DNA from 2 places in the Sphingomonas sp. Leaf37 genome. Region 1 is predicted to be linked to the other one. Evidence: riboswitches for the same ligand, from Rfam matches in the RefSeq annotation. Region 1 holds a riboswitch; the other holds the start of a gene.
The links. A riboswitch is a leader RNA that binds a small molecule or an ion and turns the genes downstream of it on or off. The one in region 1 is predicted to bind glycine.
Positions count from the first base shown of each region.

Region 1 (4,611 bases):
AAGCCCCCCTCCCCTCCCCGCCCGCTTCGATATCAGTCTCGATCTGCGTGCCCTTGAGCCGATCGAGCGCCTCTTACAGCCGGCTGTAAGAGCGCGCCGAATGGTTGCTGCGAGTAACCGAGAACAGGCCGTGCGGTGAAGACGAAATCCTGCTCGACGCTTCCCCAGCCTCCAGCTTCGCCGCCATCAGGCTAGCGATGTAGAGCACGATCTCCTTGTCGTAGATCGTCGCGACACCGCTCGCCGGGGGCCGCACCTCAATAGACACCATTGCATGATCGTAGGTCAGCAGCTTTATCCAAGCGTTCTTGCTGAGCGCGAATAACGGGAACGCCATCAACGATCGCTCGCCGCGAATTCTTCCGTGCAGCGGGCTGTCCATCACGAACAGGTCGCCCTGCGGCACGGTGCTGGGCTTGCCGGACGGCGTGGCGGGGAAGCGGTCGAACGGACTATGGTCATTTCCTACTCAAAAGCAAAGATTTGGCACCCCAGACCGGATTACCGAAGGAAAATGGGTGATGCCGTCCATCATTCGTGCTTTCGAGTAGGAAATGCCCCGATCCGGAATGTCGTCTTCCGCGTAGGCAACATGTCGGTTTGTCGATATGTCGATCCGTAGACAGAGAGATGGGCAGGCCGCGAGGTGTCCGGCAAGGCGGATGCGGCCCTGGGGGAGGGACGACGGGGGCGACACGATCATGAACGCGTAAAAGAGCGCCACCACCATGGCAGGATTGGTGACGCTCGCCGCTTGCGGCGGAAACTACGGTGCGGAGGAAACGGCACGGCGAGGCCCGCATCGACACCTGTCCCGACGATCCCAAAGCTGGCCGTCAGCCTATCCGCGACATCGCAGACGACCAGCATCAGCGATGATGACTCGGGAAGGCCGCTCGGTTTCACTGCCGCTGTATCCGGCACGACCAGCGATACGGTAATCGCCGACCTTCAGTACGATCGTACGCAACTGGCGCTCGATGGCGACGTCATGCGGACGAGCGACGGCAGGCTACGCTGTTCGGTTCAAGCCTGTGTCGATGCTGGCGCAGGGCAGCCATACAAGCAATGTGACGTTCGGCGCGGCGGCACGGCCGCGTCACCGTATATCCGGATCGACGCAGGCGTTCAGCTATAGCCTGACCACGCAGCTCGCGGACTGGACGACCTACCAGCACAGTCCTGCGCACAGCGGTTACGTCCGGGCGACCTTTGACCCGGCATCCTTCCGCAAGGCCTAGGAATGGTCCCCGGCCGCCACGACGCGGGTCAGCGCGATCTCGTCCGTCAACGACCTTGCCTATGTCGTCGCCCAAGAACGCGACGGCACCGCCGTATTGCGTGCGCTGGCAACCAGTTCCGGCGAGCAGCGCTGGTCCTATACGATCGGCGCAGCGACCTATTTCAGTCCGCCCGCCGTCTTGTCTATCGATGCGGTCACCGGCGAATATGCCCCGCCACAGTCGCTGTTCGGGGCACAATGGTCGACGTTCCTCCGGCCGGTTCCGTACAGGATGGCCTGTACATGTCAGCGGGCTATCACGGCAGCGTCGTCTATGGCTTCGGCTATACCACCCGTACCGCCTGGGGACGGAGACCAAGGGGAGCATCTGGGACGGCGAGACGCCCGCGGTCGATGACGGCACCGTCTCTTATTATTCGGGCAAGGCGCTCGAGATGATCGACCGGTGGACCGGCAACATCCGCGCCAGCCTGATCGATCCCTTCTTCCAGAACAGCTTCTACAGCTATTATGGTGCCCCGATCCTGGGCTCCATGGGCAACGTCATGGCCTATTCCAGCCAGCGCAGCGCCTCGATGCCCTCGATGCTGGTCAACTGGTCGATTACCAATATGGCGTACGTCTGACGTAGCGCCAACACCTATTCGACCGCGCCGGCGGTGGGGAGAGGGCGGAGCTACCTGTCGCGCAGCAATCCAGGTGAGCTCAACGTGCTGGACGAAGCGACGGGACGCCTGCTGTGGGCTAGGCGCCTTCCATCGAGGAGCACATGATCGGCAATACGATCCTGACCATCAACCTCGTCTTCGTCAGCACCACCAAGGCCATCTACGCCATCCCTGTTCAGGGGAGCACGCACATGCCGGTCTGGAGCGTCACCGGGGGTGGCGAGATGGCGCTGACAGCGGACGGTACGCTGATCGTGACGGGACAAGAACTGGAATACGGTTATCCCTGGGCGCTGACGGCATATCGGCTCCGCTTAGCCGACAACCCTACATGTCATTGTGTTGACATGTAGGGTTGTCGTCATAAACCGTTGGAAATGTGGCCTTGACCCCGGATGACGACTGAAGGACAACCGGCCATTGATATGGGAGAGACCGGGCGACACCCGGCGCCGAAGGAGCAACCGCCCCGGAAACTCTCAGGCCAAAGGACCATGTCGACGCCAGGACACTGGCTGGACATCTGGAGAGTGACGCCATCCGGCGTCCGCCGACGGGATAACGATCTCAGGCGCAAGGGACAGATGGGGCATGCAGGCCGGTGACACCGGCGGAAGGACCGCATGCGCAGCCAACCCGTCACCACCCCGCTCGACCGCAATGTCGATCGTCCGATCAGCGTTGCCGAACTGTTCACGATCGGCATCGGCCCGTCGAGCTCGCACACCGTCGGGCCGATGCGGGCCGCGTTCGACTTCGCGCAGCGTACGCTGGGGCAGGGGGCACGTCCGCAACGCGTCACCTGCGACCTCTATGGTAGCCTGGCACTGACCGGGCGCGGTCATGCGACCGACACCGCCACGATCCTCGGTCTGGCGGGCTGGGAGCCCGAGCGGCTCGATCCCGACGCTGCAACCGGCATTCTGGCGGGTATCCGCGAACGCCGGCAGCTGCCCCTCGCCGGCAGTCACGATATCGCCTTCACCGAGACCGACATCGTCTTTCATCCGCGGCAGTTCCTGCCCGAACACCCCAACGGCATGACCTTCACCGCGACGTTCGCCGACGGGTCGGTGCATGGCGAAACCTATTTTTCGATCGGAGGCGGCGCGATCCTGCGCAAGGGCGCGCCGGCTGCAGCGACCAACGTTGCGGTCCGTTATCCCTTCACCTCCGGTGCCGACCTGCTCACGATCGGCGATGCGAGCGGCCTGTCGATCGCCGACATGGTCCGCGCGAACGAAGAGGCGTGGCGCGCACCGGCGGAGACCGACGCCTTCCTCGACGCGGTCCGCGTCGCGATGAGCGCCTGCATCGACCGCGGTATCGCGCAGGAGGGCATATTGCCCGGTGGCCTCAAGGTTCGACGCCGCGCGCACGCCATCGCGCAGGGGCTGACCGGTGACGTGCCCGGCAGCAACCCCGCCGAGGTATTCGAATGGGTCAGCCTGTGGGCCCTGGCGGTGAACGAAGAAAATGCCGCCGGCGGCCGTGTGGTGACCGCGCCCACCAACGGAGCGGCAGGCGTGCTGCCCGCGGTATTGCGCTTCTACGAGACACTGGTCGCCAAGGATGTTTCGGTCGAGGCGAGGGGGGAGGGCGCCCGCACCTTCCTGCTGACCGCCGCGGCGATCGGTATGCTGTACAAGAAACGCGCATCGATCTCGGCCGCGGAGATGGGGTGTCAGGGCGAGGTCGGCGTCGCCTGTTCGATGGCGGCTGGTGCGCTCGCCGCAGTGCTCGGCGGCAGCAACCGCCAGATCGAGAATGCCGCGGAGATCGGTATGGAGCACAACCTCGGCCTCACCTGCGATCCGATCGGCGGCTTGGTGCAGATCCCCTGCATCGAACGCAATACGATGGGTGCGGTGAAGGCGATCAACGCCGCCTATCTCGCGCTGCGCGGCGACGGCAGCCACATCGTCAGCCTTGATGCAGTGATCGAGACGATGCGCCAGACGGGCGAGGACATGCGCTCGCAGTATAAGGAAACAAGCCTCGGCGGGTTGGCAGTTAATGTGGTGGAGTGCTGAAGGCAGAAAATCTAGGCCACGTGGACAAAGGTTGACGGCTTGGTTCCTGATTGATTCAAGGCTGCTTTTTGGAGGCGGCGTTGGGTGAGCGGATTGGTCTGCTAGACGAGGAATGGGAACTCATCGGGCCGTTGCTGCCGACTGAGCGCGGTCGGGGCTGTCGTCCGGCGCATGACAATCGGCGGTTCTTCGAGGGCATGATGTGGATGGCCCGCACGGGCTCGCAATGGCGGCAGCTGCCGGACGAGTATGGCAAGTGGAACAGCGTGTTCCGCCGCTACCGGCGCTGGGCGACCACTGGCGTGTTCGACGCTATGCTGGAAACACTGACCAGCGTGGTGGAGCGTGATGCCAGCGCCGACATGATCGACAGCACGATCGTCCGGGCACATCATTGTGCGGTCGGCATAAAAAAGGGGCTCAGCAGGCAGAGGGGCTCGGCCGGTCGCGCGGTGGGTTCACCACCAAGCTCCACGCCAGGTGCGATGCCCAGGGCCGCCCACTCGCCTTCGTTCTGACGCCCGGGCAGACGCACGATGTCCAGGGCTTCGGCCCGCTGATGCGCATGATCGCGGATCGGATCGATGCTCTGCTGGCCGACAAGGGCTATGATGCCGACGCCATCCGCCAGGAACTGGCCGACGCCGAGATCGAGGCGGTTATCCCT
Region 1 is NZ_CAKLAX010000007.1:54,327-58,937, forward strand. It holds gene LRA87_RS18470 (replication initiator protein A) at 74-382, opposite strand; gene LRA87_RS17945 (hypothetical protein) at 981-1,241, shown strand; gene LRA87_RS17950 (hypothetical protein) at 1,678-1,869, shown strand; gene LRA87_RS17955 (hypothetical protein) at 2,013-2,264, shown strand; glycine riboswitch at 2,328-2,416, shown strand; glycine riboswitch at 2,425-2,505, shown strand; gene LRA87_RS17960 (L-serine ammonia-lyase) at 2,535-3,944, shown strand; partial or broken gene LRA87_RS17965 (IS5 family transposase) at 4,076-4,611, shown strand, end outside.

Region 2 (4,611 bases), on a different contig from region 1:
AAAGACTTACAACTTCGCGACGAACGCTTCGTACGCAGTCTCGTCCATCAGCTGCTCGACCTCGGACGGATCGCTGAGCGTGATCTTGAAGAACCAGCCCTCGCCCTCGGCGTCGGAGTTCACCAGCGAAGGATCGTCGACCAGCGCCGCATTGCCCTCCAGGACATTGCCCGACACCGGCGAATAGACGTCGGACGCCGCCTTGACCGATTCGACCACCGCGGCCTCATCGCCCTTGCCCAGCTGCTTGCCGTCCTCCGGCACGTCTACGAACACGATGTCGCCCAACTGGCTCTGTGCGTATTCGGAGATGCCGACGGTGCCGACGTCGCCGTCGACATCGACCCATTCGTGATCTTCGGTAAAGTAACGGCTCATCTCACTTGCCTCCTGCACGGACGTAGCGGTGGGGAACGAACGGCATCGGGGTCACCGTCGCCTCGTGGATCTTGCCGCGCTGGACCAGCCGCACGGACGTGCCGGCGGTGGCGAGCGCGGTCGGAACGTAGGCCATCGCGATCGGCGCGCCGACGCTGGGGGCGAAACCGCCGCTGGTGACGCGACCCATCACTGCGCCGTCCGCATCGACGACGCTTGCGCCCTCGCGCACCGGCTGACGCCCCGCGACCGACAGCCCGACGCGCTTGACGGCAGGGCCATCCTCACGCTCGGCGAGGATGCGCGCGGCACCGGCGAAATCGGCGGCCTCGCGCCGACGCTTCGACAATGCGAAGCCCAGGTCCGCCATTACCGGCGTCGTCTCGGGATCGAGATCATGGCCATACAGCGGCAGACCAGCTTCGAGCCGCAGCGAATCGCGCGCGCCAAGGCCGATCGGCTTCACCTCGGGTTCGGCACAGATCGCATCGGCGAAGCCGGCGGCGGCTTCGGCAGGAATCGAAATCTCGACCCCGTCCTCGCCCGTATAACCCGACCGGCTGATCCACAGCGCATGGCCGTTCCACTCGAACGCGCCCGCGGTCATGAACACGAGATCGGCAACTCCGGGGATCAGCCGCGCGACCGCCGCGACCGCCTTGGGTCCCTGCACCGCGAGCAGCGCCTGATCTTCCATCAGGTTCATCGTGATATCGTCGGGCAGCACGTCGAGCAGGTATGACAAATCGTCATATTTGGTCGCGCCGTTGACGACGACATAATAGCTCGCCTCGCCGAACGGATGCGCGCCCTCTTCCGGCAACCGCGTCGCCATCAGGTCGTCGAGGATACCACCCTCGTCGTTCAGCAGCAGCGAATAGCGGATCTTCGTCGCGGCCAGCCCGCTGATATCGCCCGGCAACACCGCTTCCAGCGCCCTGGCAACGCCCGCCGCGTCAAGTCCGTCACCGGTCAGGCCGACCTGCCCCATATGACTGACGTCGAACAATCCCGCCGATTCGCGTGTCCACAGATGCTCGGCCATGATGCCGTCATACTGGACGGGCATTTCATAGCCGGCGAACGGCACCATCCGGCCACCGCGGGCGCGGTGCCAGGCGTCGAGCGGCAGTTGCAGGATGGCAGGCTCATCGCCTTCATCAAGGCCGTCGAGCGGATCGGGCAAGGTGTCTGGCAGCGTTTCGCTCATCAACCGTCTCCATAAAAGGCACGCGACCGAATAGCAGCCGCGGGCTCCATTCGATCCGTCATACCCCCTCTGTCACGGTAACCTGAGAGCTTTGACCCTGCGCGCGATTGCACCGGGCTTACCCCTTCGGTGGCTCCTCGAAGGAACGCTTTCCAGAGTGTCGATGAGGCCCGCGCGGTCCGTTGTGCCTGAGAGATTCCGGGGTGGTTGCTCCTTCGGCGGCCTCCTCGTGAAAAGGCTCTCTCCCGCGCGTGCCCATGCCGGTTGCCCGGCATCGACGGGCCAAGCTGTGGCGGCGCGAGGGGGGTTAGTCAATCGAGAAAGCAGCCCCGCGACCCGTCATCCCGGCGAACGCCGGAACCCATGGACGCACACGGCTGATGGCAGTGCACGTACCGCGCCTGCATCCCCGCCATTGGTCCCGGCGTTCGCCGGGATGACGGATCATGGACCGAAAGCCGACCCCCCGGCCCAGCGTCAACGCTGTGCGTTATACTTTAGCTGTTCGTCGGTCAGCTGGAACCCCACCAGCGCCTCGAACGTCGCGCGCAGCACCGCGGATCGCACCTCGGGCCGTGCCAGCGGATCGGTCGCGGCATCCTCGTCACCCGCCTTGCGCTTGCGGGTCAGCTGCTCGCGCACCTCCTCCGGCAACGTCGCCGCACTGCGCGCGATCTGCGTCGAGGCCGTGCCGCTTGCCTGCGCGCGCGCCTGCCCGGCATCGAAGTGGATCGCGATCTGTCCCTTGCGCTTCGCCGTCACCGCGCTGCCGCCACGCACGATCGCGATATAGTAAGGCAGCACGACATCGCGCGGGGCGTCGGTACGGGTGCGGCGGGCGAGCACGTCGAACGTCACCGCGGTCGCGATCTGGTCGCCGGCATCGTTGCACGCGCCGCGCACGTTGGTCATGCTGGCCACCACGTCGATCGCGCTCGCGTCCTGGCTGGTGACAGGGTCGAACAACGTAATGTCGCCGGTTCCCGCCGCAACACCTACGGTCGGGCAGGCGGAGCGCACGGCGGTGATGCCGCCTTCCACGATCTCGCCCTTGCCGGCGCATCCGGAGAGGATCAGGCCGAGGGCGGTGAGGCCGAGAAGCGGAGTTTTCACGGAGACGCGTACCTTTGTCGAACGGGCATGGTGCGTCGCCGGACAGCCCCGGCGGTGCGGCGCGCACCATAGGAACCGCCTTTAGCGGGTGCAAGCAATCGCGTACTTCCGCGCGTTGACCCAATCGCGTAGGAAAGGCCGCATCATGGCTTCTCTTCCAAGCGTGGCCGGCGGCAAGCCGGCCCTCGAGCTGCTGATCGCAGCACCCCGCGGCTTTTGCGCCGGCGTCGATCGCGCGATCCGCATCGTCGAACTCGCGATCGAAAAGCACGGCGCTCCCGTCTATGTCCGGCACGAGATCGTCCACAACAAGTTCGTCGTCGACACGCTGAAGGCGCAGGGCGCGATCTTCGTCGAGGAACTGGATCAGGTGCCCGACGGCGCCCCCGTCGTCTTCTCTGCACACGGCGTACCGAAGTCGGTGCCCGCAGCGGCGCAGAACCGCGGCCTCGACTATCTCGACGCTACCTGCCCCTTGGTATCGAAGGTGCACCGTCAGGCCGAGCGCCTTGTCGCCGCGGGACGCCACATCGTCTTCATCGGTCACGAAGGACACCCCGAGGTTGTCGGCACCTTCGGCCAGGTGCCCGAGGGCGCGATGTCGCTGATCGAGACCGTCGCCGACGCCGAAGCCTTCACGCCGCCCGATCCCGACAACCTAGCCTTCCTGACCCAGACGACGCTGTCGGTCGACGACACCGCTGCGGTCGTCGCAACGTTGCAGCGCCGCTTTCCCAACATGCAGCCGCCGCGTGGCGAAGACATCTGCTACGCCACCTCTAATCGTCAGGCGGCGGTGAAGGCGATCGCCGCCGCGTGCGACGCGATGCTGGTCATCGGCGCGCCCAATTCGTCCAACTCCGTACGGCTGGTCGAGGTCGCCGAACGCGAAGGCATCCCCGCCCGCCTGATCCAGCGCGCCGCCGACATCGACTGGGCGTTCCTCGACGGCGTCGGCACGCTCGGCATCACCGCCGGCGCCTCAGCCCCCGAACTGCTGGTCCGCGAAATGGTCGACCTGCTCGCCACCCGCTTCACGGTGTCCGAGCGTGAGGAAGAAACGACGCGCGAAACGATCGCCTTCAAGCTCCCGCGCGGGCTGGAAGCGGCGGCCTAGAACCAAACGCCAGCTTGGTCATCCCCGCGCAGGCGGAGATCCATAATCCCTCCGGCCTCGATAGAAGCGATATGTCGGCCGCCGCCTGCGCGGGAATGACGAATAGGGGCGATGCCCGGAATAATCGGGGAGAGGACACGATGGCCGTCTACACACAGGTGTCCGCCGAAGCGCTGACCGCCTTCCTCCGCCGTTACGACGACGTCGGCGAACTCGTTTCCGCGAAAGGCATCGCCGAAGGGGTCGAGAACAGCAATTATCTGGTCGATACGACGACGAACCGCTTCATCCTGACGCTCTACGAAAAGCGCGTCGATGCCGGCGACCTCCCCTTCTTCCTCGATCTGCTCGACCATTGCGCCGCCCGCGGCCTGCCCGTGCCCCCGGCGATCAAGGACCGGGACGGCATTGCGATCCAGCAGCTGGAGGGCCGCCCGGCCTGCCTCATCCGCTTCCTCAACGGCGTCTCGCTGACCCAGCCTACGCCGGAACAGGCCGCCACCGCCGGCGCCGCGCTCGGCGATCTGCACGCCGCCGTCGCCGACTTCCGCGGCACTCGCGCCAACAGCCTTGGCATCGCCGACTGGCGGCCGTTGCTGGAGCGCTGCGGCAGTGACCTCGACCGGATTGCACCCGGCCTGTTCGCGCGCGTCGACGCCGCGCTCGCCGCGGTCGAGACGGAATGGCCGCACGACCTTCCCGCCAGCGTCATCCATGCCGACCTGTTCCCCGACAACGTCCTGACGCTCGGCGCACAGGTGACGGGACTCATCGATTTCTACTTCGCCTGCCG
Region 2 is NZ_CAKLAX010000001.1:576,583-581,193, reverse strand. It holds gene gcvH (glycine cleavage system protein GcvH) at 7-378, opposite strand; gene gcvT (glycine cleavage system aminomethyltransferase GcvT) at 380-1,588, opposite strand; glycine riboswitch at 1,754-1,846, opposite strand; gene LRA87_RS02530 (hypothetical protein) at 2,066-2,701, opposite strand; gene ispH (4-hydroxy-3-methylbut-2-enyl diphosphate reductase) at 2,847-3,818, shown strand; gene thrB (homoserine kinase) at 3,959-4,611, shown strand, end outside.
Region 2: it holds a riboswitch for glycine, as region 1 does, so the genes downstream of both, gcvT (glycine cleavage system aminomethyltransferase GcvT) here and LRA87_RS17960 (L-serine ammonia-lyase) in region 1, are expected to answer to the same signal.